Regions from separate parts of the Shewanella sp. 125m-1 genome, predicted to be linked through region 3. Evidence: predicted binding sites of a transcription regulator. Region 3 holds the regulator's gene; each other region holds the start of a gene.
What was found. The regulator sigma-54, encoded in region 3, starts transcription at its own class of promoters, with help from an activator protein. The targets are predictions, from matches to a motif close to GTTGGCACGNNNNTNGNNT.
Positions count from the first base shown of each region.

Region 1: the regulator sigma-54 is predicted to act here: its motif matches at 5,930-5,948, upstream of flhA (flagellar biosynthesis protein FlhA).
Region 2: the regulator sigma-54 is predicted to act here: its motif matches at 2,776-2,794, upstream of ACVBIK_RS03745 (formate dehydrogenase accessory sulfurtransferase FdhD).
Region 4: the regulator sigma-54 is predicted to act here: its motif matches at 3,025-3,043, upstream of ACVBIK_RS01865 (flagellar hook-length control protein FliK).

Region 1 is NZ_JBRILT010000002.1:176,400-184,281, reverse strand. It holds gene ACVBIK_RS01935 (protein phosphatase CheZ) at 1-310, opposite strand, end outside; gene cheY (chemotaxis response regulator CheY) at 324-707, opposite strand; gene ACVBIK_RS01925 (RNA polymerase sigma factor FliA) at 768-1,487, opposite strand; gene ACVBIK_RS01920 (MinD/ParA family protein) at 1,480-2,361, opposite strand; gene flhF (flagellar biosynthesis protein FlhF) at 2,366-3,781, opposite strand; gene flhA (flagellar biosynthesis protein FlhA) at 3,793-5,892, opposite strand; gene flhB (flagellar biosynthesis protein FlhB) at 6,044-7,177, opposite strand; gene fliR (flagellar biosynthetic protein FliR) at 7,243-7,882, opposite strand, start outside.
Region 2 is NZ_JBRILT010000004.1:172,271-180,152, forward strand. It holds gene ACVBIK_RS03730 (4Fe-4S binding protein) at 1-1,313, opposite strand, end outside; gene ACVBIK_RS03735 (DUF3306 domain-containing protein) at 1,425-2,075, opposite strand; gene ACVBIK_RS03740 (DUF3305 domain-containing protein) at 2,072-2,539, opposite strand; gene ACVBIK_RS03745 (formate dehydrogenase accessory sulfurtransferase FdhD) at 2,825-3,667, shown strand; gene ACVBIK_RS03750 (substrate-binding domain-containing protein) at 3,715-4,620, shown strand; gene ACVBIK_RS03755 (nuclear transport factor 2 family protein) at 4,625-4,996, opposite strand; gene rlmF (23S rRNA (adenine(1618)-N(6))-methyltransferase RlmF) at 5,117-6,247, opposite strand; gene ACVBIK_RS03765 (flagellar basal body-associated protein FliL) at 6,314-6,715, opposite strand; gene ACVBIK_RS03770 (chorismate--pyruvate lyase family protein) at 6,869-7,432, shown strand; gene ACVBIK_RS03775 (immune inhibitor A domain-containing protein) at 7,484-7,882, opposite strand, start outside.
Region 3 is NZ_JBRILT010000010.1:13,457-21,338, reverse strand. It holds gene ACVBIK_RS06855 (OmpA family protein) at 318-992, shown strand; gene ACVBIK_RS06850 (molybdate ABC transporter substrate-binding protein) at 1,327-2,118, shown strand; gene mgtE (magnesium transporter) at 2,194-3,558, opposite strand; gene ACVBIK_RS06840 (HPr family phosphocarrier protein) at 3,655-3,930, opposite strand; gene rapZ (RNase adapter RapZ) at 3,917-4,771, opposite strand; gene ptsN (PTS IIA-like nitrogen regulatory protein PtsN) at 4,979-5,422, opposite strand; gene hpf (ribosome hibernation promoting factor) at 5,425-5,712, opposite strand; gene ACVBIK_RS06820 (RNA polymerase factor sigma-54) at 5,742-7,205, opposite strand; gene lptB (LPS export ABC transporter ATP-binding protein) at 7,342-7,882, opposite strand, start outside.
Region 4 is NZ_JBRILT010000002.1:166,208-174,089, reverse strand. It holds gene fliM (flagellar motor switch protein FliM) at 1-788, opposite strand, end outside; gene fliL (flagellar basal body-associated protein FliL) at 834-1,349, opposite strand; gene ACVBIK_RS01865 (flagellar hook-length control protein FliK) at 1,425-2,936, opposite strand; gene fliJ (flagellar export protein FliJ) at 3,240-3,686, opposite strand; gene fliI (flagellar protein export ATPase FliI) at 3,786-5,126, opposite strand; gene fliH (flagellar assembly protein FliH) at 5,170-6,216, opposite strand; gene fliG (flagellar motor switch protein FliG) at 6,216-7,262, opposite strand; gene fliF (flagellar basal-body MS-ring/collar protein FliF) at 7,252-7,882, opposite strand, start outside.

The sequences.
Region 1 (7,882 bases), on a different contig from region 3:
ACTCTTCCACCGCATCCATGGTTTTATTTGCCGCTTGCTCTGTCATATCGATGACATAAGTCAAACGCTCTTTTGCATCTGGGATCTCAGTATTGGCTAATTCAATTAAACGACTATCAAATTGAAAGTCAGAAATAGCACTGTGAAGTTGACGGGTTAAGCGCCCGACTTCATCAAAAAGATCTTTTTGAATGGGCGCAGAAATTTCTCTAACCAATTCATCCGCTTTTTCCTGCTCTCCCTGACTAAGAAGTGCAACTAGACTCTCTGCTTGTTCAAGAGTAATCAGCCCTGACAATTGTTGCTGCATTGCTCATCCCTGCTTAGCCGAGGCGTTCAAAAATTTTATCGAGCTTTTCTTTTAGTGTGGCTGCGGTAAATGGCTTAACGACATAGCCGTTAACGCCTGCTTGAGCGGCAGCAATAATCTGCTCACGCTTAGCTTCAGCGGTCACCATTAATACAGGAAGGTGTTTCAAATTATCATCGGCACGAATGGCCTTTAATAGGTCAATACCTTGCATGCCAGGCATGTTCCAGTCAGTTACAACGAAATCAAAATCGCCTTTTTGTAACATAGGTAAAGCTGTAGAACCGTCATCTGCTTCTTGAGTATTGTTAAATCCCAAGTCACGTAACAAGTTCTTAATGATACGTCTCATTGTTGAAAAATCATCAACAACAAGAATCTTCATATTCTTGTCCAAAGTTTCCTCCGCGGAGCGCGCCTAAAATGCGCAAGTAATGTGGTATCAATTATTATGATTTTATTCTTGTGTCCAATGCTTGAGTTTACCCTTGAGCCTGAGCATCGCCTGACTATGGATCTGGCTAACTCTAGACTCACTGACCTCAAGAATGGCCCCAATCTCTTTTAAATTCAATGCTTCATCGTAATATAGCGACAACACCAGCGCATCTCTTTCTGGTAGTAATTTAATCGCTGCAACGAGCGCAGAATGAAACTGTATTTCCGCGAGCGACTCGTAAGAATCATCTTCGTGGTCGTCAGCTTGATTCAAACCTTCAACGGCCACGCCTAAATCTTCTATACCAACGACTTTGCCCACTGATACGTCGTTTAAAATGCTGTAATACTCATCGAGTGGCATCTCTAACCGCTCGGCGATTTCGCTATCTTGAGCATCACGTCCTAACTCTTGTTCAAGTTCATCAATCACTTGAGCCACGCGGCGCTGATTGCGGTGTACCGAACGTGGTACCCAATCGCCGCGTCTAATTTCATCTAACATTGAGCCACGAATTCGAATTCCGGCAAAGGTTTCGAACTTGGCGCCTTTACTACCATCAAAGTTTGATGACGCTTCGAGTAGCCCCATCATGCCGGCCTGCAACAGATCATCTAGCTGAACTGATGCTGGCAAACGAGCCAAAAGATGATGGGCTATTCTTTTTACAAGCGGTGCATACTGTTCAACGATAGACGTCTTATTATCAAAACGAGTATACGCAGCCGCTTTATTCACCCGATTTATCCTCTTGATAATCAGGACGTTGAACTAAACGCTCAACGAAAAACTCTAAGTGACCACCAGGTTGAGACGGTACTGGCCAGCTCATAATTTTATTTGCCAGCCCTTGATAAGCAATGGCTGCTGGTGACTTAGGAAAAGCCTCAACAATCAATTTTTGCTTACGTACCGACTTACGTAAATTTTCATCAAACGGTACCGTGGCGACCAGCTCTAACGCGACATCAAGGAACCTGTCGGTTACCTTGCTTAGCTTGGCGAAAAGCTCCATGCCTTCTCGTAAGCTACGCACCATATTCGCTACAATCTTAAAGCGGAACACACCGTGCTCACGACTTAAGATTTTGATCAGCGCATAGGCATCGGTAATTGAGGTCGGTTCATCACAAACCACAATTAATACGTCTTGTGACGCTCGAGAAAAGCTCAATACCATATCTGAAATACCGGCAGCGGTATCAACAATCAAGATATCAAACTGAGTTCTCATTTCGCTAAAGGCGCGAATAAGGCCAGCATGCTGTGCTTGAGTCAGTTCCACCATTGCCTGAGTACCTGACGTGGCTGGAATAATGCCAATCCCTTTCGGTCCTCGAAGGATCACATCATCTAATTCGGCCTCTCCCGACAAAACATGAGATAAATTTCGCTCAGCACGCAAACCTAACATCACATCGACGTTCGCTAGACCTAAATCCGCGTCCAATACCAGTACACGTTTGCCCTTTTCGGCTAACGCAACCGCGGTGTTAATAGAGACGCTGGTTTTGCCCACGCCACCTTTACCACCTGATACGGCGATTACTTTTACTTTTTCATTATTTGGCTGATTCATCATACGTAAACCGCTTGCTTGATCCGGAGTCATGGCTTCACTCAAATGCATAGGTCATTTCTTGCGACCCTTCAATATTATGTAATGGTTCTATAGGTTTGTTATCTAATGCAGCTAATGCGCGATTGGCTAACGATAATGTATCAGCCACCTGCATATCTTCAGGAACTCTTTGTCCGTCCGTTACATAACTTAAAGGCAACCCACTTTGAATCAAGACGCTTAACGCAGGCGCTAACGATATTGATTCATCTAATTTTGTTAGTACTGCACCCGAAAGTGGAATACGTGTAAACTGTTTTACTGCATCTTCTAATACTCGACGCTGTCCCGTGGCAGACATTACCAGATAACTGCGTATTGGTAATCTGCTATTTGCGGCTAAACTGTCGAGTTGCTGGAATAAACGCTGATCTCTTTGTCCCATCCCCGCTGTATCAATCAAAACGAGCTTACGATTTCTAAATTGATAGAGTATTTGTTCTAACTCATTAAAATCATGAGCCTGTTTTACAGGGCACCCCATTATTTTGCCATAAGTTGCCAATTGCTCAAAGGCTCCAATGCGATAATGGTCAGTAGTAATGAGCGCAACTTGATCTGAGCCGTGATAAGCCGCAAAACGCGCCGCTAATTTAGCCACTGTCGTTGTCTTACCCACACCCGTTGGGCCAACAAATGCAACCACGCCACCTTGGCGTACAATATCATCGCCTTGGTTATCGAGTAAGTTGGCTAAGCTACGCGGCAAAGAGGCCACTAACTCTGCTGGAGAGTAATGTTCACTAAGGCTCGATAGCTTCTTTGCTATCGCGGGAGAGAACTCAGCCTCTAGCAGCTTGCTCTCAAGCATTGCTCCTACAGGATCGACCCGCTTTTTCTGTTCGACCATCAAGCTACTCACTTGATGCGTCAATAAATTACGAATTGACGCTAACTCTTCTTTCATCGCGTCAAATTCGGCACTGTTGTTCTGTTTGCTGCCATTAAAACTGTCTGGCGCTCGATGAGGCGTAAACTCTGCTTTCGCAGGTTCAGACGGCTTCACTTGTGCTTGCAGTCCTTTAGCCCATTCAGGCATATCAAGATTGTCACTGCGCGTTGACGGCGTTTGTTGGCTAATACGACTTTGCTGACGCTCTAATAATGCCTGCAAAGAATCTGGCGCTGGCGTTGATTGAGCGCGACTTTCAGCTTTTACGTTGGCCGCTCTCATATTCGGCTGCGCGCCACCTAAGGTCACCCTCTCTTCCGCAAGATCGGTAAACATAGCAGCAGAAGGTTTAGCCTCTGCAATTTTTGGCTTAGGCTCGTCATAATCGACTGCCGCAACAATCTCAATGCCACCGGTCACTTTCTTGTTTGACATGATGACAGCATCTGACCCCAAGGTTTCTTTAACTTGGGCTAGGGCCGAGCGCATATCTTTTGCTAAAAACCTTTTAATCTTCAATTATTCGACCTCTACTGACCCACTGCCGAGACGATGCGTATTTGCTTCTCGTCGGGGACTTCTTGATATGAAATCACCCGTAAATTAGGGATCGTATGCTTAACAAATCGCGATAACGTTGAACGTAGCATGCCTGACGTCAATAAAATTGCAGGCTGACCAACCATTTCTTGACGCTGCGTGGCGTCCACTAACGACTTCTGCATACGCTCTGCAAGGCTTGGCTCGATATTCGGACCATCGCCTCCCGTTGCCTGCATAGACTGATGCAACATTTGTTCCAACTCTGGCGCCAAAGTAATGACAGGGATTTCAAGCTCAGGTCCGCTGATCTCTTGCACTATCATACGTTTTAGGGCTATTCGAACCGCAGCAGTTAATACTTCGGTGTCGCTGCTCTTTGGTCCATATTCAAGTAACGTCTGTACGATGGTCTTCATGTCACGAATAGACACACCTTCATTGAGCAAGTTCTGCATCACTTTAACGACGCTGCCCAGTGGCATCACATCTGGAATAAAGCCATCAACCAACTTAGGCGAATGCTTACCAAGCATTTCAAGTAGTTGCTGAACTTCTTCATAGCCAAGCAGTTTGGCGGCGTTATTCGATAATAGTTGGCTGATGTGAGTGGCCACTACCGTTGAGGCGTCGACTACCGTGTAACCTAAGGTTTGTGCGTGCTCACGCATTTCGGGAGCGATCCACACCGCATCCAGACCAAAAGCGGGGTCTTTCGTTTCGATACCATCTAGCTTGCCATATACTTGCCCAGGATTAATCGCTAGCTCACAGTCATGACGAATTTCAGCTTCACCCGATGCCACGCCCATTAATGAGATCCGGTAAGCATTGGGGGATAAATCGAGGTTATCGCGAATGTGAACGGCTGGCACCAGAAAGCCTAGCTCTTGTGAGAGCTTCTTACGCACGCCTTTAATGCGTCCAAGCAGCTCGCCGCCCTGACCTTTATCCACTAATGGAATTAAGCGGTAACCCACTTCTAGGCCAATGGTGTCAACATGCTGTACATCATCCCAACTCAGCTCTTTTGGCTGCGAGTCGCGAGGCTCAACAGGACCTGTTTTTGCCAGCTCCAGTGCGCGCTCTCGGTCTGTTTGTTGCTTTTTCTTAATGAAGTAAGCGCCCGCGCCAGCTGCCGCTGCACATGATAAGAACACCAAATGTGGCATACCTGGCACAATGCCCATCACGAACATCACGCCTGAAGCGATGGCTAGCGCCTTGGGACTGTCAAACATCTGCCCCATAACCATTTCGCCCATATCACCGGATTCATTTTGACGCGTTACCATCAAAGCCGCGGCAATAGATAAGAGTAGACCGGGGATCTGCGCCACTAGGCCATCACCAATCGTTAATAGGGTATAAATTTCAACTGCCGCAGAGAAAGATAAATCATGCTGAGCGATACCAATAATAAAACCGCCCACAATGTTAATCACAAGAATTAATATACCGGCGACCGCATCACCTTTTACAAATTTTGACGCACCGTCCATGGCACCGTAAAAGTCGGCTTCACGGGTCACTTCAGCGCGGCGAGAACGCGCTTCTTCTTGCGTTAATAAGCCAGCGTTTAAGTCGGCATCAATCGCCATCTGCTTACCTGGCATGGCGTCTAGGGTAAAGCGAGCACTTACCTCAGATATTCGCCCCGCGCCTTTTGTCACAACGGCAAAGTTGATAATAATAAGGATTAAAAACACGACTAGACCAACGGCATAGTTGCCACCAATCACCACAGAGCCAAAGGCCTCAATCACCTTACCTGCCGCGTCACCACCATTATGGCCTTCAAGCAGGACCACACGCGTTGAGGCAACGTTCAGTGCAAGCCTGAGTAGGGTTGCCACCAGCAAAACGGTAGGGAATGCAGCAAAATCTAGCGGTCTGTCGCTGTAAATGGCAACGAGGAGTACCACGAGTGCCAGTGCGATATTGAAGGTAAAAAGGATATCGAGCAGGAACGCGGGCATAGGTAAAATGATCATAGCCAGAGCGGCTAAAACCAATAACGGCGTACCAATACCTTTTAAATGCGCAGGCTTTATCTGTTTTAATTGGCCTAGACTTGCTTTAAGTTCCATTCACCCTGAGTCCGATCTTTGACGTCTAACGCCAATACAGCAAATACTGTACCAATTATTTTTATAAGAATTGTCGCGACTATAACCTGAAAGCGACTAGCAAAGAATATCTGACGTTGCGAGTGGTTGATTTTTGGGCATAAAAAGGACTTTAATGTTTTAATTCATCTGGGATCGGCTGTTTAATTGGAACAGGATTAGGACGCCTGCCCTTGCCTTTTTGGTATTGTCGTAATTGGAATACATAAGCAAGCACCTGAGCCACTGCAGTGAATAACCCTTCAGGGATCTCTTGGTCAATTTTAGTAGTATGAAAAATAGCACGTGCCAGTGGCGGAGCTGAGACTATTGCCACGTCGTGCTCTCTAGCAATTTCTCTGATTTTAAACGCCACTTCATCCACGCCTTTTGCCACAACAAAGGGGGCCGTAGAACGAGTCGCATCGTATTTAACCGCCACGGCGTAATGCTCAGGGTTAACAACAATAACGTCGGCATTGGGCACTTCACCCATCATCCGCCTTTGAGACATCTCGTGTTGTAACTGACGAATGCGTCCTTTCACCTCTGGCTTTCCTTCGGTGTCCTTGTATTCGTCTTTCACTTCTTGCTTGGTCATCTTTAACTGTTTGGCATGATTCCAAATCTGAAATGGCACATCAATAATGACGATCAGGAAAGTGGATGCGCAAAGTAAAATAAATATCCATACCACTATGTCCAGAGCATGGTAAATATTGCCTGGCAAGTGATCTTGCGACAGCATCAAAATATCATCTAAATAGAGGGTCAATAATAGATAGGCAGTAATGGCGACCACAGAGAACTTAGCAATACCTTTAGTAAGTTCAACCAAGGCTTGCACGCCAAACATCCGCTTAAACCCAGCCATAGGGCTCATTTTGCTGGCCTTGGGCATAAAAGCTTTAACCGAAAATGACATGCCACCAAGGGCGACATTACCTGCAAATGCGATTAAGGCTAAAAACGCAATAAAACCCATCAACGGGACTGCAAGTTCAGTGCCTACCATCCCCCAAACATTCATCATCTGATTGGTATCAAAAATCTCGTCACGACTCTGCGTAAATAACTTCGTCATGATGTTATGCATCGCCTGTGCGATATCGGGGCCAGTCATTAACAAGCCTACCGAAGCCGCGATCAGTACGGCAGAAGTTCCTAGATCTTTTGAGCGTGCAACCTGCCCTTTGTCTTTGGCCTGTTGCAACTTTCTGGAGGTGGCTTCCTCTGTTTTTTCTTGGCTACTATCGTTTTCAGCCATTTATAGCCGCCCTCCACCTTGTAACGTGAACACTATTGCTGATAGCCATTCGCCATAAAGCATGATTACAGCCCACCATCGGCGCGGCATTGCAGCTCAAGTACATTACAAAGTAGTAGCTGAACTTCACGCCACACTTCATCAAAATGCGTCATGATGGGTGACAAAGTTAGCCAAAGAATAAACAAGCCTGCAATCATGGTGACAGGAAAGCCGATAGAGAAGATATTTAACTGTGGTGAGGCGCGCGTCATTACACCAAATGACAAGTTAATGGTGAGCAGCGCCACAATAGCGGATAGCGACATCGTCAAGGCTGCACCAAACATATAGCCCACAAATTCGGTAAATAGGCGGTAACTCGCCAGACTTAACCCTTGCATAGACACCGGGATAGAATCAAAGCTGGCGATCACCATTTTTATCAATAACAGGTGACCATCTACCGCTAAGAAAATCATGGTGGTGAGCAGTAAGAAGAAGTTACTAATAACTGGGGTTTGTTGTCCCGAGCTGGGATCGACCATAGAGGCGAAACCTAGACTGGTCTGCATACCGATGATCTGACCGGTAAGGACAAAGGTCTGCATTAGCAATTGTGTGGCAAACCCCATCGCGACGCCAATAACAATTTGCTGTGCGGTGATAAAGGCTGCACTCAATGAAAATAGATCGATTGTGGGCATAGTAGGCAGTACTGGAGCG
Region 2 (7,882 bases), on a different contig from region 3:
TTAACACTGACTTGACCGTATGGCAGGTTGCTCTGTGACAAACACGTATCGACAGATGCAGCCTGTTCATTTAGATGATCGATTGCGTTGTAAATGGTTTCACGCTTAGTGGTTGCCACAAACTCAGCAGGCACTATCACTGGCCAGCTTGCACTGGTAATAAGCAACTCTGAAAGCTCTTTAGCACCGGCTTCGTTAAGATGAGCCTCGGTGATAAGGCTCACGCGTCGCGGTTGCCCCATTTCATCAAGAATGTCGTTGGCTAGCGCTAATTCACCATTAAGCATTTGAGTTAATGTTGGCGCAGTCGCATCCGTTTGCAGGATTAATACCTGACGCGCACCCCATGCTAATGCTGACAACCAATGGTCCATGCTCGCAACGGTGATCTCCTCCATTGCAATCGGGATGATTTCACCCGCGAGGGCTTCAGTTATCGCCTCTTCGCCCTTACCCATATCATGAAATAGGATCACTGGAGCAATTTGTGCTTGGGAGCGGAAGTTCGTCACCAGCTTATTCAGGTAGGTATGCATAGCTTGCGGCGTTGGCAAGTCATAACTAATAGCACCTGTTGGGCAAGCATTAGTACAACTACCAGCACCGTGACAAAGGTAAGGATCAATTTCGATCATCTTCCCTACGCTAGTAATCGCATCGGCGGGACAGAAGTTCAAACAACGAGTACAGCCTTCATTGCCGTGACGGTAATGGGCACAAATATCACTGTTAATTTTAACGTAGCGTGGCTTATCGAATTGGCCAACCAGCTCTGGAAGCTGCTCTAGCGCTTCATCGAGCTTAGCTTGGTCTTGACCCACATAGAAATAGCCTGGTGGCAGCATTTCAAGATTGATGCAAGGGCTCATGCTAAGGTCGAGAATAAGGTCGAAGTGGGCTTTACGAATGGCGACAGTACTTAATTCTGCATTACCGTTTTCGTGTTCAACCTTGACTTGAAACTGACCTAAGAAACCTTTAATTTCAACAAGCTTGTTGTAATAGCTCTCTACGTCTTCAGCAGCAGTCATTACTTTTTCAAGATGGGCTTCGTCCTGGCTAGTGATTGGCTCGTTCGCCAAAATGGCGCACTTACCCATACTAGACAACTTGTCCGCAGCTAAACGTGCCAAATCTTCTGGCCCGATAACAAGAACATTACCTTCGGTGGTGTAGCTAATGGTCGGTGGGATCAGATTTTGAATCATCTGAGTCCCAGCAAGGACCTTTTGTCGAACCTCTTTGAGTCCAACTTGTGTTTCACTATTGCTCACATTGCGTTCCTGAACAGTTCTTTGGCTGTTTCTGTACATGAGTATCGCTGTTATCTCATCGCGCTTTTCATTAGCACCAGCTTTTATTACTCTCTAAATACAGCAATTCACATACCAAATTTGTGGAAATAAAAACACTCTATAGTGACGTTAAACAACTTTATCGGTCGTAACATCACTGCTTTTTGGTTCATTTTGGGACAAGTCGTCTTTATTGTCGTCCAAAATGTCCGATACAGCTTTTGTATCATTAAGGTGTTCATTCTGATCGGTATTTTCAGCTGCAATCATCTCATCTGATGCTGCCTCAACGCCGTCTTTGGCTCCATTCTCATCATCTTCATCTTTGAAGTTATGGCGGAATACTTTCTTAAATAGCTCAGCAGAGACATCAGCTGTTAGCTTAGGCTGATTACTGTAATCAAGCGCATATTCAAGCAAGCCATCAATTTCGCTGTAGTGTGGCTGCTTCCATAGTGCCTTTAGTGCTGCAGCTTTTGCAGCCGGGTCTACATTAGCGCCCATAAAGCTGGCAAAACTACCACCGACTTCAATTTTTTCAGGATCAGGCAAGTCCTCTGCACGCAAAATCTTATCGGCTTGCGCTTCAGCTTGTGTGTCGTCAGAGGCTGGGGTTGAATCTGATGCTGTTACTTGCTCTGCTTCAGCTTGCTGTTGGGCTGCTAGCGCCTGCTCTTCGGCTTGTTGCTGTGCCGCGGCTTCTGCGGCAGCGACTTCCGCTTCACCCTCAGCCTCTACTTGTTGCTTACGTAAATTCCAGCGGGATAAAAATCCACTCATGTTCTGTCCGCCATGTGGTTAGTACTTGGCCCTTGGTTCTTACGGCGATCCACATGTTTACGGCGATGTGCGCTAATTTCGACTTCACCATGACGAGTAATGAACGCTTCAATCCAGCAGGCAATAGCCTTGGGCATAGGGATGTTTAATACTGGGGTATCAGCTTCTAAACAACCGGCTGCGACATTTTGGTCAGCAGATAAGGCAACTGGGATCCACTCACCTTCGAGCGTTTCATCACAGACGATATACAGCATCGCGTTATCCATATCGATATTGATACGGTAGCTGCCGCGCTCATCTTTGTGTAGCTCAAGTAGAATTAGGTAGGCACCTTCAGGTGCGGCGTGGGTGGCAGGAAGTATCTGATCGACCTCCCACTGTACTGAGGTCCATCTTCCGACTTGCTTCTCGGTCTTCTTAAGAGAAACGTACATTGGCCATTGGCTTTCGGTATGTTGCATTCAGTCTCCGTCTTGCCTGAGGTGGCTGCCGATATAGCAGTCCAACTATATAAATACTCCCCTAAGCTAAAGCAATATATGTGCCATACGATATCAATTAAATAGTTTGAACTAGATCAACTATTCCAAGCAAAGACTAGGACATTTTGTCTAAATAGCAATTACCGATAGGACATAAAAGGGCGACCCTAACACTAGAACTGTGATCTACTGCTAATTTATTCCCCCCTATAAAATTAGGTACAGATATTGCTTAGAACTAGGCGCAATTATTCCCTTTAACAGATGATGGGTCACATGACAGCATACAAAAGCAATCCAAAGTTAATTAAAACCAATACTGAAGTCCCTCTTACGATTGCTGTAACCGCCATTAATGAAAATGGTGAAAAAGTAGATAAGTTCATTGCTTGCGAACGCCCTCTCACTGTTTATCTAAATTGGCAGCCTATTGTGACGTTAATGACACTTGGCGCCCGAGCTGAAGCATTGTCATTAGGCTATCTTAAAAACCAGGGATTCATCTCAGATATCAATAAGCTAGAATCTGTCATCGTTGACTGGGATGTGAATTCAGCCGCCATCATTACCAGTGAGAAAATTGAAAATCTAGATGAAAAACTGTCTGAAAAAACCGTCACAACAGGCTGTGGACAAGGTACGGTTTACGGCGACTTTATGACTGGACTTGATGACATTAAGTTACCCACGCCTCAGTTAAAACAGAGCATGATCTATAGCTTGCTTAAAAATATCAGTGCCTACAATGAAACCTACAAAAATGCCGGTGCAGTGCATGGTTGTGGCTTATGCCAAGAAGACCAAATTGTTGGCTTTGTTGAAGATGTCGGTCGTCACAACGCTGTTGATACCTTAGCCGGTGAGATGTGGTTAAACCAAGATTCGGGTAACAACAAACTGTTTTACACCACTGGACGTTTAACCTCTGAGATGGTGATTAAAGTCGCCAAAATGGGGATCCCAGTGGTGTTATCCCGCAGCGGCGCAACACAGATGGGATTAGAACTCGCACAACAGCTTGGAATTACCATGATTGCTCGCGCTAAAGGTCGCCACTTCTTAATTTATAACGGTGCTGAGAATATTGAATTTGATGCAATTGCCTAACCGAATAGACCTAATAACTAGTATTAAATGCGCAACAAGGATTAATCATGACCGAGCCGACTGACCTGATCTATATGAGTGCCAAACAGGTATCTGAGTACCTAGATCTCAATGAGAAGAAAGTCTACTCAATGGCCAACGACCGCATTCTTCCCGCGACTAAAATAACGGGTAAATGGCTATTTCCAAAGATCTTAATCGATAGATGGGTGATGGATTCATGCCACAGCGGCATGCTATCTGATCGTATGCACATCACAGGTAGCGATGACCCACTCTTGTCAATGTTGGTCGCTAGAATGATGTCACAGGTGGGTAAAACCGAGCTCATCAGTTACAGCTCTACTGGTTCACGCTTAGGTTTAGACTTGCTTTCACGAGGTTATGCCGATGTGTGTACTCTGCACTGGGGCAGTGTTGAAGAGCGTAGTGTTCGCCACCCTGCTTTGTTACAGGGTTACGCTAACCACCAGCAATGGGTCATGGTGCACGGCTATACCCGTAAACAGGGCTTAATGATGCGTCCAGACATGCATCACCGCTGTCAGGAGTTGGACAAAGTGTCCCAACAGTCTTGGCGTTGGGTCGCTCGCCAAGCGGGAGCCGGTAGTCAACAACACCTTGAACAGTGGCTGATGAAGCAAGGTGCTTCATTTGAAGAGCTAAATTCAAGTATTGTGGCACAGAGTGAACGAGAGTTAGCGGGTTATATTGCTCGTAACAATGCCGATATCGGTTTTGGCTGTCAGTCGGTGGCACTTGAAAGTGGCTTGAGCTTTGTGCCACTCGTCACAGAGTCTTTTGATTTTGTCATGCCGCAGGGGATCTACTTTAGACGCCAGCTGCAAAGACTTTTCAACTTATTAGCTGAGCCACAAACCCAACAACTCGCAGCTACGCTTGGGGGATATGACTTAACAGATTGCGGTAAGTTACTCTGGAATGGCCAGTAATAAACTAGAACGGCTTACATTGGGTACCTTGATGAAATACCATTTGCCATAAATCTCGATTTTTTCGCCAGATAGAACTGCGAATTGAAAAGCTGATGACATTCTCATCAGCTTTTTTTAATGTAGCTCGATAGGTTACCTGACAAACATCAGGCGCCAACTCTCTCACTGCAAATTGGCTAGTTTCAATCAATGGCATACGTTCATCGGGCAATCTAGCAAGCACTTCCGCTTTGCCAAAGCTATAGCCGCTGGCTGCAAACTCTAGAAAATCATCACTCAGCAAACGCTCCAGCTCAGCACGAGAAGCTCTCACTTCAGGCTTTTGCAGATAGAGTTCTAGCTCAACAAGTAGGTTTTCCAGTTTGAAGTTCACAATAGAATCCCATAGCGCCAGTAGATTTATCCCTTTATCAGTCTAGGATAGCTTTTGATATTTTTGAAGTATCTCAGGTGCTTATTTAGCGATTAAACCTGACCACCTTCTGAAAGGTTACTACTGCGCATCACGAAACTGTTGCCACAACTCTCTTTGTTCAGGTTTAAGGAAAGTCCAAGCTAACACTCGAGTAATTTTATTTCCCTGATGCATCTCGATCTCTTTCACCTCATCGGCTTGTACTTTTTCAAGTAAGGCCATCGCCGGTTTCAAGTTTTCTTTTTTAGACACCAAGGTGGTAAACCATAAGCATTGATTGGCAAAATCTCGACTCTCGCTAATCATCACTTGTAAAAACTGCTGCTCACCGCCCTCACACCATAACTCAGCTTTTTGCCCGCCAAAGTTCAGTACTGTGTTCGACCTATCCGCGATCGCTTTAGGTTTATCCGCAGCAAGTTTTACTGATTTAGCTCTATTTGCCGCTAAGTTTTTAATTTTACGAGCTGTACCTTCATTCGCCTCGGCCAAAGAGGCATGAAACGGTGGGTTACATAAGGTCAGATCGAAACGGTCATCGGCTTGGATCACACCACAAAAAACCTGTTTTGGATTTGTTTGTAGGCGTGCACCAAAGTGATCACTGATCTCTGGATTATGAGCAAATATTGTTTGTGCATTCGTTATCGAAAGCGGATCCACATCACTGCCCACAAAGTTCCATCCATAAGACTGGATCCCCAATAATGGATAGATAACGTTGGCACCGGTACCGATATCTAACACCTTAACTCTCGGCCCTTTAGGTACTCGTTTCTTACTGGATTTCTTAACCGCGAGTAGATCTGCCACATAGTGAATGTAATCGGCACGACCAGGGATCGGCGGGCATAAAAAGCCAGTTGGTATATCCCAGTTATCAACGCCATAATGCAATTTCAACAGCGCGGAATTGAGCATTTTAACCGCTTGTGGATCGGCAAAGTCTATCGATAGATTACCGTAGGGATTAGGCTTAACAAACGGTTTTAACGCTGCAAAGGCTGCGATCAAAGCTGGAAAGTCATAGCCCTGGTTGTGCACGTTTCGCGGATGCAGCGACTTAGTCGTTTGCCCCTTAACAATCGCAGTTTTCTGCCCCTTAGTCGCAGGCTTTGAATGTGGCGATGTAGAGGCTACTTTTCGCTTGGGTGCTGAAGGCTTACTCGCCTTGCGCTCTTGAGTTGAAGATTTAGTTTTATGACTCATGTTTTAACGCGCCAGCACCTGTAAAAGAGCAAACACTACAAATGTTTGCATTGAAAATTAATCTTATTAATCATAAAGGTATTTAGTAAACAGTAAGTTTACTACCAGAGGACTACCCGTTTCTTGTTCCAGAAGTTGATTCACTTTCTCGTAGCATTGACGACGGATCTCTTCCTTACCCGTTAAAGACTTCACCTTGTCTTCAGTCTGGTTGCCTAAGATCTCAACAATCGCAGCTCTTAACAGAGGATCATGCCTCTCTAAACTAACCAGTTGTTCTGGTTTTTTAACCATTAATTCGACACTTAGTCTGACATAGCCCAACTTCTTTCTATTGGAAATATAGTTAGTCACTATCTCAGGTTCGAAGCCATAGTAAGCGTACTCTTCTAGCGGCTTATTGTCGGCTGCCACAGCACTAAAGCTGCTGCAGAGCGCCACGAGTAGTACGGCTATTATTTTGTTCATCTTCAAACTTACTCCCTAGTCGATATTCGATGAGACCGAGTCTCATTCCATGTTGTTACATGCCGAGCTAATCACTCTGAGTCGACAACCTCTACCTGCAACGGCATGGGCATGCTAGACTGCTTCGGTTTGCTGTATTGTACCGAGAATTTGATGACTGTGACTAGGCTAAGCTTCCCTTATGGTGAATCAATCCAATGGTTTTCACCAGAACAAATCGCCAATTTACCTACGCCACCTTTTAAGGACTGGCTATTAAGCACTTGTAGCTTAACGCAAAAACTAAAAAAGCAATGCACTCACTTTGAAGTCCGAGTTCTTGGAGAGGACACCCTAATTCCCCCTGTAGAAGAGGCCTTTGGCAACGAAAGCATGTGGATTAGAGAGGTGTTACTCGTTTTAGATGGGATCCCGTGGATTTTTGCGAGAACCCTAATCCCTGGGCGATTACTAGAGAAAAAACAACAAGATTTTCTAGGCTTAGGCGGCAGACCATTGGGCGAATTACTCTATTCAACCGATGAGTTTACTCCAGGCAGAATTGAAGTGGCGCATTTTGAAGCCTGCAGCAAAATAGCTAAACTGGCAAAATCACTGCAACAAGATGTCAGTGAAGAGTTGTGGGGGCGCCGTCGCTACTTTCAACATGAAACCGAACAATTGGTGGTGAGCGAGGTTTTCTTACCCGCCGCTCAAGCAGCCATCGCTAAACTTTAGCGCTATCGCTGGCATAGAAAACGATCTGTTTTATGCCAGCGAGTCATGCTGTTATTGGCGACGATACACACCCAGTAGAGCAAGCATTACCAGCGACAACCAACCTAAACTTCCACCTCCAGAAGAGCCCGCAGGCTCAATAACTGCAGCTGCCACCGTAATGAGTTCACTCTTTTGCGCTGTTTGCCCCATACTGTCTGTCACCGTTAACTTAACGGTATAGCTACCTGCTACGCCATAAGTGTAACTAGGAGATTGAGCAGCGCTGGTATTGCCATCGCCAAAGTCCCAAAGGTAACTCAAGTCACCATTACCGCCTGTCGACTGATTGATGAAGCTCACTAATAAGTTAGATGTGGTTTGAGTGAAGCCCACCTCTATCGCTGACCCCACAACAAGGTTGGTGTTATTGGTAAAACTTATACCATTACCATCTGTTACGGTTACCGT
Region 3 (7,882 bases):
CGCAATATATTTAAAATCATTACATTTCATAAGGTTAAATTTGCCGAGCTTACTGTTATGCATGGAACCTGCGAAATCTTGCTCAAAAATGGTGCGCGTGCGCACTATATTGGTGCGTAGATATGTCGGGGGACAGCAGAGCTGCGCTACGGCAGAGGCTATTGGCTACGCTATTAATTCAGTGTTAATTGCTCGATTTTGAATCACTTAACAAGCGAGTCCATTGTCTAATTTGCTGTGGTTTATATACTGCTTTGCAAATACAACTTATAAGTGGCCGCTTTTGTGACTCACACAAGTGGTTGGGAGTGGTTCAAATGAGCGTAAAGCGTAGTTCTTATCTTGCTGGTGGCCTTATCGCCGCCATGATGGTGTCTGGTTGTCAAACAACTAATCCTTATTCCAACGAATCTCAAAATGCTAAAGCGACCAACGGCGCCCTGATTGGTGCTATTGCTGGTGCGGCGATTGGCGTTGCGTCTTCAAGTAAAAACGATCGCGGTAAAGGTGCATTGATCGGTGCTGCGTCGGGCGCTGCATTAGGTGGCGGTATTGGTTACTACATGGATGTGCAGGAAGCTGAGCTTCGTAAGCAGCTGCAATCATCTGGTGTCAGTGTGACACGTAGCGGTGATAACATTATCCTTAATATGCCAAATGACGTGACGTTTGGTGTCGATCAAACGGACTTAAGTCAGCGTGCTCAGCAAGTGCTAAATAGCGTTGTGTTGGTCGCGCTTGAATATGATGAAACCAAGTTAAATGTAATGGGCCATACTGATAGTTCTGGCGCCGAGTCATATAACTTAAGGTTATCGCAAGTGCGTGCGAGTGAGGTGGCGAACTACTTAACTCATCAAAAGGTACCAGCGCAGCGAGTTGCTTCACATGGTATGGGTGAGTCAAAGCCAATTGCTTCGAATCAAACGAAACAAGGTCGCGCTGAAAATCGTCGTGTAGAGATTATTTTAAGCCCGATGCCAAACGCATAGCGTGCAATCGTTAATGCGTTGAATTAATGCCACTCTTGAGTGGCTTTTTTTATGTCCTAACCTGCTGTCGTGTCGGTGTTATTTATTCCTATCAATATATGAAATTGAGCTAAAGTCGGTCTCTAAGACTGCTATGATTTATGGCGGCAGTAATATGAGGGGGGGATGAGACTTTTTGTCTTGTCTGCCTAATGATACCGTGATTGAACTCTCGGGTTTGGCAACTAAAGATAGTTTGCTAAAAGGCAAGTATTGTTATTTGGTTATAGATGATTTGTCATTGCTTAAAATGAGTGCCTTTATTTAAAAACGAATATTGATAATGGAAAAAATGATGAAAAAATGGATGCTAGTTTCACTTCTAAGCTTACCTTTTGCTGTTAATGCTAACCCCATTGAGTTGAGAGCGGCAGGCAGTTTAAAAAATGCTATGAATGATATTGTTAGTGCCTATCAGGCAGCGAGTGAGCAAACCGTTCATGCTGATTTTGGACCGTCAGGATTATTACTTAAGCGTATAGAGTCAGGTGAAAACACAGACGTGTTTGCCTCTGCCAATATGAAGCACCCACAAGCATTACAAGCTGGGGGGAAGGGCAGTAGCGTAGTGATGTTTGCGCGCAATCAGATGTGTGCCATTGCTCAGCCGAGTGTCAAGATCAACAGCGAGGGTGTGCTAGCTGCGATGCTTGATCCTAACGTGCGATTAGGTACCTCAACGCCCAAAGCCGATCCTTCAGGTGACTACGCCTGGAAAATATTTGCAAAGGCTGACCACTTACAGGCTGGAGCGACGGCTAAGCTAGAAGCCAAAGCATTGCAGCTCACCGGTGGTGAAAACAGTGCAAAAGCGCCTAAAGGCCGTAATACCTATGCTTGGGTGATGGAAAATAAACGCGCCGATCTGTTTTTGACTTATTGCACCAATGCGGTGCTGGCTCAGAAAGAGGTCAAAGATCTGCAAGTTGTTCAGCTGCCTGAGCCTTTAAGTGTTGGAGCTAATTATGGTTTGATTGTACTCGATGATGCCCAACAAGATGCCTGGAAACTGGCGATGTATATTCTCTCTGAACCCGGGCAAATGATCCTCGCTGACTACGGTTTTGATGCCCCATTAAAGCAATAGGATTTGTAATCAAAAGGCCGCAATAGCGGCCTTTTGATTAGTCTTTAATAACTAATTTGATAACGAACTTGATAACTAGTTAAGTAAGAAAATCGTGGCTAAGCCTAGGAAGGCAAATAAGCCAATCACGTCGGTGACAGTGGTTAATACCATCCCCCCTGCTAATGCAGGATCTATGTTCATCCTCTTTAGCATAAGAGGGATCGTTGCCCCTGCAAGACCCGCTACCGTCATATTGATGAGCATAGCGCCAGCAATCAAGGCTCCCAAGGCGATATCGCCTTTCCATATCCATACAGCGACAAAAACGAGAACAGACCACAGCAAGCCGTTGAGGAAGCCAATGGCGAGCTCTTTACCTATCAACCAGCGAGAATTGCTTTTACCGATTTGGCCAAGGGCAATACCGCGAATAACCAGAGCTAAAGTTTGGTTACCAGCAACGCCGCCCATACTGGGAACAATAGTCATCAGAATCGCGATCGTGGCAAATTGTTCAATCGTGCCTTCGAACATATTACTGACTGATGCCGCGAGTAATGCCGCGAATAAGTTAACGGTTAACCATAGTGAGCGGCGAAAGGTACTTTTTAATACTGGACCAAAGGTATCAGTATCGTCGTCCATACCTGCCATGCCCATCATAGAGTGTTCGGCGTCTTCACGAATAACGTCGACCACGTCATCGATGGTAATACGGCCAAGTAGCTTGTTGTCAGCGTCGATAACGGGGGCCGACACCCAGTCATGTCGTTCAAATAGCTGCGCCACTTCGCTGTCAGACATGCCAATAGGGATCCCTTCAAGATCCGACACCATTATTTCACGTACTGAGGCGTTTGGGTCACAGGTCAGCAGATCTGCAATACGTACACCACCTAACACGCTGTCTTGTTTATCGACCACATATAGCATGTCTGTGGCTTGCGGAAGTTCACCGCGGATCCGCAAGTAGCGCAAAATCACGTCGATATTGACGTCTGGCCTTAAGGTAACCGTATCGGTATTCATCAAGCTGCCAGCAGTGTCGTCAGGGTATGACAGCGCTTGTTCGACACGCACGCGATCTTGCTTGGTCATTGACTGCAAAACTTGCTTAAAGATGCTGTCAGGCAGGCTTCGCAAAATATAGGCTAAGTCATCGGTGTCCATGTTTTCGGCGGCTTTTGCAACGCGCTCTGGACTCATCTGAGCAATGAGACTGTCTTTAAGCTCTTCACCGAGTTCGTCGAGGATTTCACCTGTGTGTTCCTGGTCAATCAGTTGCCATAGCACTTGACGAGTACGAGGTGGAGAAGATTCGAGAATAAAAGCAATGTCCGTTGCAGCCATATCCTGCAACATGTTGCGGACGTGGACAAACATACCGTTGCCTAATGCTTGAGTCAGCTGATTGAGACGTTGGTCAGTTGTTTGATTATCTAAGACTTCAATCGGCATAGCTCCCTCACTGGGTCGTTTTAAAGGCGCTTATCATAACGTAACTCAAGAGTATTTATGTGCGGTAGCTAGGAAATTCATTAGGAAAATAACGAATTAATTATCTTCATCAAATCTGGCATCAATTAATTGGCAAATGGCATCGAGCGCTGCTTGGGCGTCTGTCCCGGTTGCAACGAGTTGTACCGTTTTTCCCATTCCTGTTTCTAACATCAATAAGCCTAGTACACTTGTAGCAGAGGCTTGTTTCTCACCTTGAATGATGGTGATCTCAGCATCAAATTCGGAGGCTAAAACAACGAGTTTTGTGGCAGCGCGAGCGTGAAGACCTAGTTTATTGCAGATGGTAACTTCACGTTCAATGGTCGGCATTTTTTAGCTCACGGTGGCGGACTTGTATTTTATGTTTGCCATCTTTGAAGTGAGCAGCAAGGCGCTCAGTGATATAAACCGATCGGTGTTGGCCACCGGTACAGCCAATCGCAATGGTAAGGTAGCTACGGTTGTTACGTTCTAGATCGGGTAACCAAGTTTCGAGTAGATCTTCAATCTGTTTAATAAACAGGTTGACCATTGGGCGTTCATTTAAGAAATCTTGTACTGGTTGGTCGAGCCCAGTCATAGGGCGCAGGTCGGGCTCCCAATGTGGGTTTGGCAAAAATCGTACATCAAACATAAAGTCAGCTTCGGTTGGCATACCATGTTTAAAACCAAACGATTCGAAGTTGATCATCAACTCTTTATCAAGATTGCCAAGTAGGATCTCACGCACCTGATCATTAAGATCGTAAATGTTGAGATTTGAGGTATCGATATAATGATCGACAATGTTGGCTAGCGGCTCTAACAAGCGACCTTCTAGCGCAATGGCCTCTTTAAGCGAAATGTTATCGTGCGATAAAGGGTGCAGACGACGGGTCTCGTTATAACGTTTAAGTAGCACTTCATCGCTTGAGTTAAGGAAAAAGCTTAATAACTCGACCCCATCAGGCAGAAAAGTGAGGTGCTTAACCAGCTCATCTTTCTTTTCTGGCAGGTTACGAATATCGACACTGATGGCGACAAGCTTAGTGTTACCCGATAGCTCTTTGAGTAAGGTCCCCATCATTGGCAAGGGCAGGTTATCGACACAATAATAGCCGAGATCTTCTAGCATTCTTAATAGAACGGACTTACCTGAACCGGAGCGACCTGAGACTAAAACAAGCTTCATCGTATGATTACCTGATAGACATTAAACAAAATGTATGATTTTTGTGGTTATATTGTGTAAGTGTATAGATTAACTTTTTTAAGGCTGAAAGCAAGAAGTTGAGCGGGTGAATAAGAATAAATAATATTGCTGTAATAATTACTTAGGTCTTTAAATCATTTACCTTTTGTGTAAAAAAATAAATAACTTAAAGACCTGAGTAGTTAGCTATTGGGTAATGACTTGGTATAGTTCTGATTCATTGCTGGTCTTTCTCAACTGCTTAACCACCGCTTTATCGTTGAGTTTTTCAGCCATACAAGACAGTGTTGCTAAATGTTGCTCACACTGATCAGATGGCACCAATAAAGCAAATAGAATATCGACAGGCTGCTTATCGAATGAGTCAAATGGGATAGGAACTTCACATTTAACTAATACTGCAACTGGACGTTCTATATTCGACAGCCTTCCATGAGGAATCGCTATACCATTACCTATTCCCGTGCTACCCATTTTCTCTCGTGCCAAGAGACTTTCAAAGATCTCTTGTGAAGAAAGGGTTGGGTACTGGACAGCGGCAATGTCACTGATTAACTCCAGTACTTTTTTCTTACTGCCCGGAGTGGCGCAGGTAGTGCACTCCGGCTGCAGGATGGTACTTAGTTCCATCGTTAGTGTTTAGTCAGCTTCTCTTTGTGTTTAATAACCTGACGATCTAGTTTATCGATCAGGGAGTCTATTGCAGCATACATATCTGCATGTTCCGAAATAGCAAATACTTCCCCTTTTTTAAGGTGAATTTTAGCTTCGGCAATCTGCTGCATTTTTTGTACATTCAAAATAACGTGCACATTATTGATCTGATCGAAATGTCGTTCAAGCTTTGTAAATTTCTCTTCTACATAACCGCGTAGTGAATCGGTGATTTCGATGTGATGTCCTGTCAGGTTGATTTGCATTATCGATCCTCCATGTGCCTAATTTTGAGTTATAAACTCTTACGTTGGTTTGAGGGCGGGATCAGCATCGCTTCTCGATATTTTGCAATCGTACGTCTAGCAACTTTAATCCCTTGTTCAGCCAGAAGCTGGGCCATTTTGCTATCGCTTAACGGTTTCCTCTGGTTTTCAGCTGCGACTAATTTCTTAATAAATGCCCTAATTGCTGTCGATGAGCATTCTCCGCCATCGTCGGTACCCACATGGCTTGAGAAGAAATATTTTAGTTCAAAAATGCCCCTTGGGGTGTGCATGTACTTCTGTGTGGTAACACGTGAAATGGTAGATTCATGCATTTCAACAGCTTCGGCAATGTCATTGAGTACCATAGGTTTCATGGCTTCTTCACCGAACTCAAAAAAGCCTTGCTGGAATTTGACGATACAGTTTGTCACTTTCAATAAGGTGTCGTTGCGGCTTTCCAGGCTCTTTATAAACCACTTAGCTTCTTGCAGGTGGCCACGGATAAATTGACCGTCGGCCTGATTCGTTGTGCTACGCGCCATTGATGCGTAATGCTGATTAACATTAATCTTAGGCATATAGTCAGGATTTAGCTCTACCACCCAGCGACCTTTTTTCTTGCTGACAGACACGTCGGGAATGACGTATTCATCTTTACTGCGTGCAATGGCAAGCCCAGGTCTTGGGTTAAGAGTTTGGATCAGTGTGATCGCCTCACGTAAATCATCCTCTTTGAGTTTGGTTTTACGCATTAACTGCCTAAAATCACGCCCCGCAATAAGGTCTAAATAGTCTTTAATCAGTAATCTTGCATTTTCAATGTGCGGTGTATCTGCGGCATATTGTGCTAGCTGGATAAGTAGGCATTCACTTAAGTTGCGGGCGGCAACACCGATAGGATCAAAATGTTGAATTCGTTTTAAAACGGCTTCGACTTCATCGAGTTCAGTTTCAGGATCGCCCATCGCTTCGAGAATTTCGTCACAGCTCTGGGTTAAATAACCTCGTTCATCGATCGCATCAATAATCGCGGTGGCGATAGCAAGATCGTTATCTGAAAATGGGGTGAGGTTCTTTTGCCACTCAAGATGCTCATATAAGCCTTCGCTAGTCTCGCCTTGGAATGGCATGTCATCTTCACGACTTACGCCTGAGCTAGCATTAGAGGAAACGGTGTAGACTTCATCCCAAGTGGTATCCATAGGCAGGTCATCGGGCATGGAATCTTGGGTGAGGGCTTCGGAGGTGTCAACGCTTGCGCTATCTTGGGTGAGTTCACTATTAGAGTCATTTACAGAGTGATCTTCATCGTTGATCATATCGCCATCTGACTGCTCTTCATCTAGCTCCAGTAACGGATTAGAATCTAATGCTTGTTGGATCTCTTGTTGCAGCTCTAAAGAAGACAGTTGTAACAGGCGAATGGCCTGTTGTAACTGGGGAGTCATAGTGAGCTGTTGACCCATTTTGAGCTGGAGTGACGCTTTCATTTTACCGCTATTCCCTACACTGTAGTTAAACGTTAAAGCTCGTTGAACTGGCGAAGGTTGCTCAAAAACTCAACACGTTGATTTTTTTTGGAAATAATTCCATATTGAGTTTTTCAGCTTCCATACTGTGAATTAACTATAGCCTGAATTGTTCACCTAAGTACACCGCTCGAACCTGTTGGTTGTCCAAGATTTCGGCAGGTGTACCTTCAGCAATCAGATTTCCGTGGCTTACTATGTAAGCACGCTCACAAACGTCCAAAGTTTCGCGAACATTATGATCGGTGATCAGTACGCCCAGACCGCGACTCTTAAGTTGTTCAATAATTTTTTTAATATCGATAACTGAAATGGGGTCAACACCCGCGAACGGCTCATCTAACAAGATAAACTTTGGATTAGCTGCGAGTGCCCGAGCAATTTCTACCCGGCGGCGTTCGCCTCCAGACAATGCCATACCTTGGCTGTCACGAATGTGAGTGATATGAAACTCTTCGAGTAGATGCTCAAGTTGTTCTTCACGTTGCTCGTTATTGATGTCATGACGAGTCTGTAAGACGGCCATGATGTTGTCACGTACTGACAGCTTTCTAAAAATACTGGCTTCCTGAGGTAGGTAACCGATACCTTTACGGGCGCGTAAATGCATAGGATCGAGCGTAAGATCGTCATCATCA
Region 4 (7,882 bases), on a different contig from region 3:
TCAACAATGGTCGCATCGATCCCCACATCAACATCCATGATTTCATCACGCAGTGCCTGTGACCAACGCATATCGGTATCTTGCGTATCACTTTGCACACCCGCATCGAGCAGTTCTCGAATAGGCTCAATCATCGAGTACGGCATTGTGATATGAAAATCACCGCCGCCACCGTCAACCTCAATATGAAATGAACTCACCACAACCACTTCAGTAGGGCTCACAATATTGGCCATTGCCGGATTGACTTCAGAGTCAAGATAATCAAACTGCACATCCATGACTGGCGCCCAGGCGTCTTTATAATCTTCAAAGATAATCTTTAGCAGCAGTTGTACGATACGACGCTCGGTAGGGGTAAATTCACGGCCTTCAATCTTGGCATGAAAACGGCCATCACCACCAAAGAAGTTGTCTACCAGAATAAAAACGAGACGGGCTTCCATGGTGATTAACGCGGTACCTTTTAAAGGGCTAAAACGCACCATATTTAAACTGGTTGGCACGAACAGGGTATGGACATACTCACCAAACTTAAGCATTTGCACGCCGTTAATCGACACTTCTGCCGCACGACGCATCATATTAAACATGCTGATCCGCAAGTGCCGAGCAAAACGCTCATTGACGATCTCGAGCGTTGGCATACGACCACGTACAATTCTGTCTTGCGACGAGAAATCATATGAACGTGCATCGAGCTCATTGTCGTCAATAATATCGTCATCGACATCATCGACTCCGTGGAGTAGTGCATCAATTTCGTCTTGGCTTAATAAATCACTCACGATATCGCCTTTGCTTATATAAAATAATTACTTTTTTCACACAACTTATTGCATGACAAAACCGGTAAATAGGACTTTTTCTACCACTGTGCGGCCAGTTACGGGCTGCAGGGTATTTTGTACATTTCGCAGCGCTAACAGACGTAATTCATCCTTACCAGCAGGAGAGCTGAGCTTCTGGATATCAGCACCACTAAATGTGGTAAGCAGTGCATCTTCAATTAACGGAATATGCTTTTTAATCAAAGTGTCATCGTCATTACCACGAACCATTAATTGCACTTTAATTTCGACTAAGCGGGTTCGGCCATTATCTGGTAAATTGAACAAAAATGGTCTGGGCATAGCCGCATAAAACGCTTCTCCGCTTCTTGAGGCAGATTCAACAGCGGGATCGCCCGTACCTGCAACCTCTGCAACATCATCTGAGCGCAATAACATCCATGCTGTAATAGCGATAATGGTCATTAGCACCATAGCAATTGCGCCGAATAAAATAAGCTTCTTTTTACTGCGAGGCTCAGCGCTATCTTCTAGCTCTAATGTTGCTTCTTCTGCCATTTTTCTTCCCTAACTGGAGTGCAGAGCGACGTCATCACTCTTATCAATATTTTTAAGCCGCTATAGATTACCTGCTTATGCGTAATAATCTATACCTGATGCCGAACTTGTTGATAGATTTGACCTTGCGAGCAACTCTTCTGCTGAAATTTCATCCGTTTCGGCCATACCACTGTCATTTTTGCGGCCGTTACCTTGTTCACCGTCGGTATTTCCACCGCCCCCTTGAGACACTTGGCCATCGGTTAACTGCATCCCTTGCTCTGCCAGCATCTCACGCAGCCTTGGCATTGCTTGCTCAACCAGATCACGAGTTTGATGCTGACTTACTTGAAATTGAACTTGAGTGGTATCACCTTGGACTTGAATGCGCACCATCATATGGCCAAGCTCTGGTGGATCTAGGCGAATTTCAGCATGTTGTACCCCGTTGCTAACCATGGTGATCAGCTGCTGATTCATCATCGGTGAGAAACGCTGGATCATCTGTTGCATTGGCGGTGTTTGTTCAGCACCTTGTTTCAATGACAATTGCAGCTGCGGTATTTCTTGACGCTGCGATCCTGCTTGCTGCTGTAATGATTGCCCCTGCAAACCCTTTAACGCTTTAAGATCCTGAGCTGCGTCAGCACCGGTTAAACTTGCCTCTTGTCCCGTTTGCGATGACATCATTCGCACCGACAATTCAGCCGTTTTAAGTTGTTCGGTTGCAGCCAACTGATTAGTCATCGTTTGGCTGCTGGCATCGGCATTTTTTAGCTGCTCACCACTGGCTTTCTGTAATTGAGATAACCCGGCAAGCTCTTTACCGAAAATGTCGCGAGGCTCATTTTTCGTATTCGCGTCAGCGCTTTTTAGAGCAGAGTGAAGCGCCTCAGGGTCTGTTGCAATATTGGCAAGACCGGCTTTATCAGTCACTCCCGCTTGACTGGCTAGCCCAACCTCTTGCTGTTTTGGCTGCGAATTAGCCCCCAAGTCGAGATTAACATTAGCCGTAACAGCAAACTCCGCTGTTAATTCGCCATTAGCATCTAAAATTTGGCTTTGCTGCAACAGCTTGTGTAACTCTGCGGCAGAAAGCTGAGTTAGCTCTTGCTCTGACAAGCCTGACTTTTGACTCAACGCCGTTAAGATATCGCCTGCAAGTTCGCTCGCTTCAAGCTCACTTGCTAATGTCTCTTCTGAAGTCGCTTCTGATACCACTTGTAGCGGCAAGCTTTCGCCGTTGGCGGCAAGCTGAGCTTCACTACCAAAATTATTTGCAAGATTGATCTGGGCAAACACCTGGCTGACATCATCAGCAGCACTCTCAGCCTTGGCTTGTGCCTGAATGTTGCTTTCTGCTGTAATTTCTAAACTTGAACTCGCACTTGATGATTGCTTATCAACTGCTGAAGAAGCTGACTCTGCCTTAGTGTCAGTCTGTTTACCCGCTTTTTCCAGCGCAGCCGAAAAGCTACCAACTTCAGAATCACCTTCAGAGTTAGCCCTAGGTTTAAGAGATGGCTCCAAAGATTTATTGTTATTTTCAGTGGCCTTTTTACTATGTTCTGAGCCACTGAGTAAAATGTTGTTCATCTGCTGCATTACGTCTCCGTTAGGGTTAACTCATCAAACCGACCTACGAGGGAATATGTCAAAATATCGGCTGAATTGGGGCAGTCAACACAATAGAAAGCAATAATAGTGCCAAAAGCAAACGCAGCCTTTAATCGCTCGTTATTGCAGGGATAACCTAAAAGAGCCAATATTGCTCTATCAACAGTGAAATGAATGCTGTCAAAAAATAAATACTGAGCTCTCTAATTAGGAGATCTTAATTACGAGCGCTTTAACACGAGCTCTGTATCAGGGATAAATGGGATTATTTAGGTGGGTAACTGCTGAGAATTAACGCTGCCGCTTACGGTAAAACTGCTGCGATGCAAATTCATCTACCATTTTTTGTTCGCTGCGTAATTCAGCAAGCTTGGCTTTTTCTGCTTTATTGGCGAGTAACAACTCCACCGCTTTACGCTTTTGCTGTTTCTCTTGCCAATATGCTTGGCGGTGTTGCCTTTGAGTATCGGCATCTTTCACCGTATTGACCTGCTGCACGATTGCCGCATCAATTTGACGTACGAATTGATGAAATTGGTGATAATGGCTGGCGCTAATGCTTTGCCCCTGTTGCTGCTCCATCTGTTTCATATAGTCGAGACGATAATTTTGCAGCGCTTCAAGCTGACTTTGACGCCTTTGCAGCTCAAGTTGCGCCGAGCGAAGCTGCAGTGAAGCCTGCTCTTCGGCATCTTGCGTCAGCTTAAGCACCATATGCAGTGGATCGGGTTTAGTCATGATAGTCTACTCTGTTATTGCCTGAGCACTGATAAGCTAACGTCTGAGTGGCTAACACCTGAATGGCTAAGGTCTTAATGATTGAGGTCTGCTTAAAAGTTAAGCCTGACATTGCGCCCCCAATTGGCTCAGCATTAAGGTGCTACTATCAAACGTTATCGAGTCTTTCATGGTTTGCCTTAAAAACGCGTTCATCGCGGGTTGTAAGCGAATCGCATTATCGATGCGTGGATCGCTACCTTGGCTATAGGCACCAATGGAGATCAAATCTTTGTTTTGCTGATACAGAGAGTAAACCTGTTTAACTTTTCGCATCGCCTCTAAGTGCTCTGGACTGATAACCATAGGTGCGACACGGCTAATTGATGCTTCGATATCGATAGCCGGATAATGTCCTGAGTCGGCTAGGCTGCGTGACAATACGATATGACCATCGAGAATGGCTCTTGACGCATCGGCAATAGGATCTTGCAAATCATCGCCTTCAGTTAATACGGTATAAAACGCAGTAATTGAGCCTTGTTGACCGCCACCATTACCGGCTCGCTCAACCAATTTAGGCAGTTTGGCAAATACCGATGGCGGATAGCCTTTGGTTGCCGGCGGCTCACCCACAGCAAGGGCGATTTCACGTTGTGCTTGCGCATAGCGAGTTAAGCTATCCATTAGTAACAATACGTTATAGCCCAAATCGCGAAAATACTCGGCGATGCGAGTAGAGGTTTCACAAGCGCGAAGACGCATAAGCGGTGACGTATCGGCAGGTGCTGCCACGACAACAGATCGTGCACGTCCCTCTGGGCCTAAAATCTCTTCAATAAACTCTTTTACTTCGCGGCCACGTTCGCCCACTAACCCCACGATGATAATGTCTGCCGTTGTCCCGCGGGTCATCATTCCAAGCAGCACACTTTTACCGACCCCTGAGCCCGCAAACAAGCCCATACGCTGGCCTTTACCCACGGTCAACATGGCGTTAATGGCTCTTACGCCAACATCGAGTGGCTCACTAATGGCACGCCTTGTAAGTGGGTTAATTGCGGCAACATGGCTAGAGGCTCTTTGATCTGTTTTCAAGTTACCTAAGCCGTCGATGGGCTGACCGCTGCCATCGAGTACCCGCCCGAGAAGAGATAGGCCGACGTTTAATCCCGATTGCTCACCAAGTGGAGTCACTTTGGCTCCCGGCAGCACGCCACGCAACTCTTCGATGGGCATGAGGTACAGTAATTGATCGTCAAAACCTATGACCTCGGCAATGAGGCTACCCGCCATGGTTTCGATAGCGCATAGGCTGCCAACTGCAGCGCGGCACCCAGTGGCTTCTAAGGTTAAACCAACCACTCGCACCAGCTGGCCACTCGCTTCAACCACAAATGGATGGATTTTTTGCTGGTGTTGAGCCAGCTTATTGCGTAATTGGTGCTGACGGGTCGGCATGTTCACCTTAATTGCTTCAGTTACTTTAGTTGCTTCAGTTACTTTAGTGGCTTCCAGCAGGCACTTGCTCGCTGTGTTCTGTTATTTGGCTTTGAAGTTCTGCAGCTTGAGTCTGATTGTCTAGCACCGCGGCCTGATTATCTATCACTGCAGCCTGCTCACCTAAGGCTTGTGCCTGTGACGCATCAAGTACTTGCTCGTGAGTCGCGCGGTTAAGCTCTGACGTCATTGAGGCATGATAGTCGGCGTGTTGCTCAGCTTTATGTTGCCTTGCTTTAAGTAACGCTTCTTCTTGCTGCTCTTTCATCTGTAAAAGATCTTGTTGGTGCTTATCAAGGTCAGCAAAAACATGGCCAATACGGGTTTCTACCGTCATATCAATATGACTTCGAACACTGTCAATAATACAGTCACCAGGGCTTAGACTTGGATCGGCTTCTATTTCCCAGCGGTTTCGTTCTAACTGGGCTTGAGTGTATAACTCGCCAATTAAGGCTTCATCGCTTGGAGTGACACGAATATTGACTCTTTGCTCTTTTATCGGCAAAGAATCAACACCTTGGCGTAGTGCCGATAAAATATGCTCAGGGTAAGTCTTAAGCTCATGGCCTATTACAGCCTTGGCGAGCGTCATCGAGGTGGCGAGCAGTTCTTTTTCAATTTCAGTATCTAATAATGCTAATGGCGCTTCGAACTGACTCAGTAGACTTTCAAAACGTTGCAGTTGTTCGGCTGCCGTTTTTAGCCCTTCTTCGTAGCCTTGTTGCTGGCCTTGAGAATAGCCTTCACCATGGCCCTGCTCTAATCCTTGTAAACGCCCTTTTTCAAGGCCTTCACTAAAGCCTTTATCCATCCCCTCACTAAAGCCTTCTTGCTCTGCATGAGCACGAATATCTTCAATCTCACTTAAGGTTGGCGGCAAAATAACTTCTGACTCAATGGGATCGTCAACCTGTATTTGCAAGCTGTTACGACCAAACATATTCAGCGAGGAGGGATTAATTTCTTGCCTAACTTCAGGCAGTTCCCAATGGGAAAATTCGTCAGTCGTATTCACACTGGCGCCTTGAGGCTCTTTAGGTTCTGTCATTATAGAAACTCTTCACCGCCTCCGCCGCCAAGCATGATCTCTCCGCTATCACTCAAACGACGAGCAATAGATAAGATCTCTTTCTGAGCGACTTCAACTTCACTGATCCTGATTGGGCCCATTGCTTCTAGGTCATCTCTAAGTAGCTCGGCTGCGCGTTTAGACATATTACTGAGTAGCTTATCTTTCAGCTGTTCATCTGCACCTTTAAGTGCCTTCATCAATACGTCTTGCTGTACTTCTCGTAGCAATACTTGAATGCCGATATCATCGACATCGCTTAGGTTTTCAAACACAAACATCAAGTCTTGGATCTGCTGCGCCATCTCTTCATCAGATTCGCGCATTGTTTCCATCAAGTGACTTTCAACCCCAGTATCGAGGTAATTCATGATATTGGCTGCCGCCTTCAAGCCGCCCATCTTAGCGGCTTGCGCCCCGCCTTGACCGGCAAACTGTTTCTCCATGATGTCGTTAAGCTCTTGCAGTGCAGCCGGCTGAACCTCTTCAAGGTTAGCAATACGCATCATCAAATCTAAACGGGTATTTTCTGGGAACTGGGCGAAAATCTCAGCCGCTTGATCAGGCTCAAGATAAGATAAAACAATAGTTTGAATTTGCGGGTGCTCATTTTGGATAATGGTGGCAACTTGACGCGCGTCCATCCACTTAAGTGAATCAAGACCTTTGGCGCCACTGCCCATAATAATCTGTTCGATTAGGTTGCCCGCTTTGTCTTCGCCTAATGCTGCTGTTAGCGCCTTACGCACAAACTCTTCGCTATTAAATCCAATCGATGAATACTTTTGAATATCATCTAAAAACAGCTTGTGAACACCAATGACCTTCTCTTGACCAAAGTCTTGCATCGCTGCCATTGCCATGCCGACCTTTTGCACTTGCTTTGGCTCTAGATGCTTTAAAATCGATGCCGCATCACTTTCACTCAGGCTTAGCAGTAAAATGGCGGTCTTCTCGATACCACTTAAGTCACTGGCCTTAAAGCCAGGCGCGGTTTTCGCTTCTACACTAATATCATTTGTCATCTTCAAGTAACCAGTTTTTCACAACTTGTGTCGATAGTTCAGGCTCATTTGCCACCAGTGCGCGGATCGCTTTGATCATATCATCGTCTTTGTGCAGGTTCGGGATCATAATAGAACCGTCATCGGCATAACTGTATTCCGCTTCAGGGCGCTGCAACATGCCTAAGGTATCTGCAGCGTATTGATCTTCAATTTCTGCTAATTCACCACCTACCGATGGCTCATCCGGCATGTTGACGCTATCTGGGTATACTAATTTTTTCAGCATTGGGCGCACTACAGCAAGGATCAATACCAAAACCACTAATGCTCCCAGTACGAGCTTTATCACACGCCAAAACCAAGGTTGCTCCCACAATTGAGGCGCTGGAGCAGCCTCGATAAGCTGATCCATAAATGGCACGGTAACCACTTCAATCACATCACCGCGCTGGGTATTAAAACCGACAGCACCTTCTAGTAAGCGGCGGATATTGGCAAGTTCTTGCTCAGTCCGCGCCACCCGGTTAACACTGCCATCTTCTGCCATTGGCGCATTTTTAAAATCAACAGCCACGGAAACACTGACACGACGTAGTGTGCCAATTTGCTGACGAGTATGGCTAATAGTGGTATCGAGT